Linked DNA regions of Alicycliphilus denitrificans K601. The protein of the gene in region 2 interacts with the protein of the main gene of each other region in a pairwise test. Links are inferred from orthologs where the notes say so. Each region holds a gene or a part of one and is shown on either strand. Other genes may lie near its edges. The genes, in order: grxD and ALIDE2_RS16150.

What was found.
Region 1: the proteins of ALIDE2_RS16150 (region 2) and grxD interact in binary tests that used the Escherichia coli proteins (3 or more experiments, as listed by UniProt). The link is inferred for Alicycliphilus denitrificans K601 from one-to-one orthologs.

What each region holds. Positions count from the first base shown.
Region 1 is NC_015422.1:936,637-939,747, forward strand. Bases 1-2,798 are described here. They hold grxD (Grx4 family monothiol glutaredoxin), read right to left. Parts: upstream 1,667-2,798; coding sequence 1,334-1,666; downstream 1-1,333. Other genes in these bases: paeA (polyamine export protein PaeA), read right to left, coding at 1-142; ALIDE2_RS04475 (AAA family ATPase), read right to left, coding at 186-1,193; prmC (peptide chain release factor N(5)-glutamine methyltransferase), read right to left, coding at 1,723-2,568; prfA (peptide chain release factor 1), read right to left, coding at 2,612-2,798. In the rest of the region: more of prfA, read right to left, coding at 2,799-3,111. UniProt on the Escherichia coli protein: Monothiol glutaredoxin involved in the biogenesis of iron-sulfur clusters.
Region 2 is NC_015422.1:3,396,499-3,399,810, reverse strand. Bases 261-3,259 are described here. They hold ALIDE2_RS16150 (BolA family protein), read right to left. Parts: upstream 1,900-3,259; coding sequence 1,621-1,899; downstream 261-1,620. Other genes in these bases: ALIDE2_RS16135 (protein adenylyltransferase SelO), read right to left, coding at 2,860-3,259; msrB (peptide-methionine (R)-S-oxide reductase MsrB), read right to left, coding at 2,450-2,863; ALIDE2_RS16145 (septation protein A), read right to left, coding at 1,896-2,453; ALIDE2_RS16155 (peptidylprolyl isomerase), read right to left, coding at 769-1,554; ALIDE2_RS16160 (LapA family protein), read right to left, coding at 261-563. Outside these bases: more of lapB, read right to left, coding at 1-260; more of ALIDE2_RS16160, read right to left, coding at 252-260; more of ALIDE2_RS16135, read right to left, coding at 3,260-3,312. UniProt on the Escherichia coli protein: Transcriptional regulator that plays an important role in general stress response. Has many effects on cell morphology, cell growth and cell division. Acts by regulating the transcription of many genes, including dacA (PBP-5), dacC (PBP-6), ampC and mreB.

The DNA.
Region 1 (3,111 bases), 2.5 Mb from region 2 along the record:
GCGCGGCGCGGGCGTCGCCCTCGTCGGCCATCTGGCGCAGGCGCAGGCGCCGCGAGGCCGCCAGGGAGATCTCCGCCACCGAGAAAAACGCGCTGGCCGCGATCAGCAGGCCAATGATGAAGAGGCTTTCGGTCAGGGTCATGGGATGGCGCCGAGTGTAGCGGCGCGCAGCCCCGGCCCTGCGCCTATTGCATGAACCCGATGCGCCCCTTGGCGCCAGCCGCGCGCGGCAGGTCGTCCGCCTCGACGGTGGAGCGGCGGGCCAGCCGCGCGTTGCCGAAGCCGGTCATGAGTGCGCGGCGCATCTCGCGCGGCGGCATCTGCGCCAGCAGGTCGAGCACGGCCGGCTGCGGCTCGGGATCGACCAGCCGCCCCCAGTCGTGGCCCGCGCGTATGCCGTGGTACAGGTTCAGCGCGATAGCGCGGGCCTGGCTCGGCGTGGGCGCCTGCACCTGGAACACGTTCATGCGGTTGAGGATGGGCTCGGGAATGCCGCGCTCGTCGTTGGCCGTGGTGATCCAGATGACCTGGCTCGCGTCGATGGCGACCTCGGCGAATTCGTCGGTGAAGCTCTGTGCGGTGTCGTGCTCCAGCAGGCCGTAGAGCGCGCCCAGCGGGTCGTACTGCGCGTCGCCCGCGGCCTTGTCGATCTCGTCGACCACGATCACGGGGTTGGCGTACTCGCCCTCGACCAGCGCCTCGAACACCTTGCCGGGGCGCGCGCCCTTCCACTGGGACGATGCGCCCGAGAGGAGCCAGCCCGCCGTCATCGAGCTCATGGGCACGAGGCTCATGCCCGTGCCCAGCAGCTCGGCGAGCTGGCGCGCGAAGTGCGTCTTGCCGATGCCGGGCGGGCCCAGCAGCAGCATGGGCGTGACCTCCAGCCCGTCGCGGCTGTCCTGCGCCAGGGCGACGTGGCGCTTCACGTCGTCGAGCACATCGGTGAAGTTGGGCAGGTGCTCGTAGAGCGGCACCATGTCGGGCACGCCCGAGGGCTTGACCTGGAAGCGCTCGGGGCCGCGTTCGAGCATGCGTTCATAGACGACGCGCAGGTTCTCGTATTCGCGCTGGCTGCCCGCTTCCTGCAGGCGCGCGAGCCTGCGCTCGACGTCGCCGGGGTGGAACACGCTGCGCATCTGCGCCACCGGCAGCGACAGGCCAGAGGTTTGGGGGACGAGGCTGTGACTGGTCATGGCACGTTTCCTGATTCCCAAGCAATACACGCAATGATTCAAGCACGGCGCGCGCCGGCCGTTTGTCGGAACAATCCCGCATTCGCCGGGCAGAAAAAACCGCTCCGGAGAGCGGTTGGTTCCTGCGCGCGGGGAAGGGTTCAGCCGGCCTGCTGCTGGGTGCCCAGCACCTGCTGCAGCTCGCCAGACTCGTACATCTCCATCATGATGTCCGAGCCGCCGATGAATTCGCCCTTCACGTAGAGCTGAGGGATCGTGGGCCAGTTGCTGTAGTCCTTGATGCCCTGGCGGATCTCGTCGTCCTCCAGCACGTTCACGGCGGCGATGTCCTTGGGATCGACGCCGCAGGCCTTGAGGATCTGGACGGCGCGGCCCGAGAAGCCGCACATGGGAAAGCTGGCGTTGCCTTTCATGAACAGCAGGATGTCGTTGGATTTGACCAGTTGGTCGATGCGTTGCTGGACGTCGCTCATAGGGTGTGTACTCCTGGAAGAGGGGCCCTGGGGCAGGGCGGTAACTCGGGATTATTTCACTGCCGGCCAGCCGCGGGCATTGACCCGCCTGTGCATCGGGCTATGCCGGCCAGGTCGTCGCGGCTCTGGACCCGGGCCAGGCCCGCGGCGCGCAGCAGCGCCTGAACGGCGCCGGCCTGGTCCCAGCCGTGCTCCAGCAGCAGCCAGCCGCCGGGCGCGAGCAGCGCGGGCGCCTGGGCGGCGATGGCGCGGATGTCGTCCAGCCCGTCGGCGCCGCTGGCCAGGGCCGAGAGGGGTTCGTGCGCGAGCGCGGCCAGGTGCGGGTCCTGCGCGGGGATGTAGGGCGGGTTGCTCACGATGGCGTCGAACGGCCCGGCGATGCCCGCGAGCCAGTCGGCCTGCACGAACCGCACGGGCAGGCCCAGCCGCTCGGCGTTGGCGCGGGCCACGGCCAGGGCGCCGGCGCTGGCGTCCACGGCCAGCACCCGGGCGTCGGGGCGCGCGTGCTGCAGCGCCAGGGCGATGGCGCCGCTGCCGGTGCCCAGGTCGGCCACGCGCGGGGCGGGCAGGGGGGCGAGCAGCTCCAGCGCCCAGTCCACGAGGATCTCGGTGTCGGGGCGCGGGTCGAGCACGCGGGCGTCCACCCGCAGGGGCAGGCCGTAGAACTCCTTGCTGCCCGTGAGGTAGGCCACGGGTTCGCCAGCCGCGCGGCGCGCGCACAGCGCCTGGTAGCGGGCCAGGGCGGGCGCGTCCAGCGGGTCGGTGTCGTGCGCGAGCAGCCAGGCGCGGTCGCCGGTGGGGCGGCCCAGCGCGTGCAGCAGCAGCATCTGCGCGTCGATGCGCGCCAGGCCCCGGGCCTGCGCCCGTGCGAGCGCCTGGGCGATGGTTGCTATTCCATCCATAGCTGTTTGCGCTTGTCTGGCGGGCGCTGGAGGCCGATTTTGCTCAAACCGCGGTTTCGAGCTCGGCCAGCAGCTCGGCCTCGCGCGCGTGCTGCAGGGCCTGCAGCACTTCGCCCAGGTCGCCTTCCATGACGGCCAGCAGCTTGTAGAGCGTGAGGTTGATGCGGTGGTCGGTGAGCCGGCCCTGCGGGAAGTTGTAGGTGCGGATGCGGTCGCTGCGGTCGCCGCTGCCGATGAGCCCCTTGCGCAGCGCCGCCTCCTTGGCGGCGCGCTCGCTGCGCTCCTTTTCCTGGATGCGCGCCTGCAGCACCTGCAGGGCCTTGGCCTTGTTGGCGTGCTGGCTGCGCCCGTCCTGGCATTCGGCGACGATGCCGGTGGGGAGGTGCACCACGCGCACGGCGGAGTCGGTCTTGTTGATGTGCTGGCCGCCCGCGCCGCTGGCGCGGAAGGTGTCGATGCGCAGGTCGGCGGGGTTGAGTGTGATGGCCTGGGCCTCGTCGGGCTCGGGCATGACGGCCACGGTGCAGGCACTGGTGTGGATGC
Region 2 (3,312 bases):
TGTATTCGCCGCGGCGGCGGAACAGGTTGCCCAGAGCGAAGTGCAGTTCCGTGGTGTCGGGGTCGTTCTGCACGGCCTCGATGAAGGCGTCGATCGCCTGGTCCTGCTGTTCGTTGAGCAGGTAGTTCAGGCCCTTGAAGTAGGCCTTGGGCGCGCGCCGGTTTTCCTCGCGCATCTGGCGCAGGTCCAGGCGCGAGGCCAGCCAGCCCAGTCCGAAGGCCAGGGGCAGGCCGAGCAGCAGCCAGGTGGGATCAAATTCCATCGATGGGCGTCTGGGGCATGGTGGGCTCGGCCGGGGGCTGCGCCGGCGCGGCGGGGGAGGGCTCTTGCGCGGCGGCCTGGGCGCGGCGCGCGGCGCTGCGGTGGCGCCACCAGCGCGGCACCATGCCCAGCACGCCGACGACCACGCCCAGCGTGAAGGCCGAGAGCACGATCAGCACGGCCGGCGCCGTCCAGCGGGTGCCGAAGAAGAAGTGCACCGTGGCGTCCTGCTGGTTGTTCAGCGCGAAGGCGAACAGAGTGAAAAAAATGGCTGCCTTGAGCAGCCACAGGAGGTATTTCATGTGTCTCCCCGGTGATGGGCGAGATTCTACGGGCTGAGCCCCCCTGTGGGCGCCCGGCGCCGGATATCAGGGAAAAATGGCCGCAGCACCCGCCAGGCAAGCGCTGGCAGCTATGGTTTGATGAGTGCCGCGGACCGCTGCGGCCCTGAATGAAAAAACGCGGCCGGGGGCCGCGTTCTGCCGTGCGGGGCGCGTGGCCCGGCGGTCACTCCACCTTGGCCTTGGCGCGCAGGTCTTCCTGGAACTTGGCGAGCTTCTGCTGCTGCAGCTGCTGGGCGATCTGGGGCTTGACCTCGTCGAGCTTGGGCAGCTGGGCGTCGCGCACGTCGTCCAGGCGGATGACGTGCCAGCCGAACTGGCTCTTCACGGGGGTCTGGGTCATCTTGCCCTTTTCGAGCTTGACCAGGGCCTCGGTGAACTCGGGCACGTAGCTGCCGGGGTTGGCCCAGTCCAGGTCGCCGCCGCGGGCGCCGGACCCGGGGTCCTTGGACTGCTTCTTGGCGATGTCCTCGAACTTCGCGCCCTTCTTGATCGAGGCGATGATGGACTTGGCCTCGTCCTCCTTGGCGACCAGGATGTGGCTGGCCTTGTATTCCTTGCCGGCGTTGGCGGCCACGAACTTGTCGTACTCGGCCTGGATCTCGGCGTCGGTCACGGGGTTGTTCTTCTGGAAGTCGACGAACAGCTCGCGGATCAGGATGGTCTGGCGCGCCAGCTCCATCTGGGTCTTGTAGTCGGCCGTGCCTTCCAGGCCGCGCTTTTGCGCCTCCTGCATGAAGATCTCGCGGGCGACCACTTCTTCCTTGATCTGGTTCTCCATCTCGGGGGTGACGGGACGGCCGGCGCGCTCCACCTGCTGCTTCAGGGCCTCGGCGCGCTCCTTGGGGACGGCCTTGCCATTGACGATGGCGATGTTTTGCGCGGCGACGGGCAAGGCCATCGTGCCCAGCATGGCGGCGGCCACGAGGCCGGACAAAAGCTGTTTCTTCATTGGGAATCCACGGATAGAAATGGGTTTGCGGGCAACTGGCACGCAAGCCGTTGGAGTCTGGCGGTGTCAGAGAGTTTCAATGGCGATGGCGTGCGCGCCATGGTCGATGAAAATCTGTAGCGCATCATACACAAGCCGGTGCTGCGCCACCTTGCGCTTTCCGGCGAACAGGGGGGACGCGATGCGTACGCGAAAGTGTGTGCCGAAGCCCGTGCCATTGGCGCCCGCATGCCCTTCGTGCTGCCAGCTTTCGTCCAGCACTTCGAGCCGGGTGGGGGCCAGCGTAGCGCGCAGGCGCTCGGCCATGGCTTCGGCGGTGACGGAGACGGGAGTCGTTGCGGTCATGGTTGCGAGTCCTCGGGTGCGGCGTCGCCTTCCTTCATGTGGCGACTCAGGAACAGGGCCTGGGCGATGACGAAGGCGAACATCAGCCCCAGGCCGCCAAAAAGCTTGAAGTTCACCCAGGTGTCGGTGTCGAAGCGGTAGGCCACCCAGAGGTTGAGCAGGCCCATGGCGGCGAAGAAGGTGGTCCAGGCCCAGTTGAGCTGGCGCCATACGGGGGCGGGCAGCTCGATCTGCTTGCCCATGAGCGACTGGATGAAGTTCTTGCGGAACACCAGTTGGCCGACGAGCAGCGTGCCGCCCATGAGCCAGTACAGCACGGTGGGCTTCCACTTGATGAAGGTCTCGCTGTGCGCCAGCAGCGTGGCGCCGCCGAACACCACGATCACCCCCAGGCTGAGCCACTGCATGGGCTCGACCTTGCCGTGCCTGACGTGGATATAGGCGATCTGCGCCACGGTGGCGGCGATGGCCACGCCCGTGGCCACGTAGATGCCCCAGACCTTGAACGCGGCGAAGAACAGGATGATGGGGAAGAAGTCGATGAGCAGTTTCATGGCGCCGGGGGGTCGAAGTCGAGCGAGGCGGAATTCATGCAGTAGCGCAGGCCCGTGGGGCCCGGGCCGTCGGGAAACACATGGCCCAGGTGGGCACCGCATTGTGCACACACGGTCTCGGTGCGCAGCATGCCGTGGCTGTGGTCCTCGATCTCGCGGATGGCGCCGGGCACGGCGCGCCAGAAGCTGGGCCAGCCGCAGCCCGCGTCGAACTTGGTCTCCGAATCGAACAGCTTGGCACCGCAGCAGATGCAGCGGTAGCTGCCGTCGGCCCAGTGCCCTTCGTACTTGCCGGTGAAGGGGCGCTCGGTGGCGGCGTGGCGCGTGACCTCGAAGGCGCCGGGCTCGGCGCCCTTCTCGCGCAGCAGGGCTTGCCATTCGGCGTCGGTTTTCTGGATGGGGTAGGTCATGAGGAGCAGCTGATGGAGATGGTGGACGCCCACTCGGGCGGAAAGCCGGCATGGGCCTCGTGCCCCGGATGCTCGTCGAATGGCCGCGCCAGCAGCTTCTGCAGGGTTTGGAGTTCGGAAAAGTCGCCGAGTTTCGCGGCGCGTATGGCCTGCTCGCCCAGGTGGTTGCGCAGCACGAAGCCCGGATTGGTATTGAGCATCAAATCGGCCACTAGCGCTTGATCCTCAAGCGCCAGCAGCTCCTCATAGGATAGCAACCAGGCGTCGAAGGCGGCGCGGTCGGCGAACAGGTCGCGCACGGGTTCGAAGTCGCCCGCGGCCACGGCGTGCGACAGGCGGCGCCAGAAGATGGTGTAGTCCACGCGGCCCGCGGCCAGCAGGCGCAGCAGGGCGTCGACCAGCGCGCCGTCGCCCTCGCGCGGCTGCTGCAGCCCGAGCTTGGCGCGCAT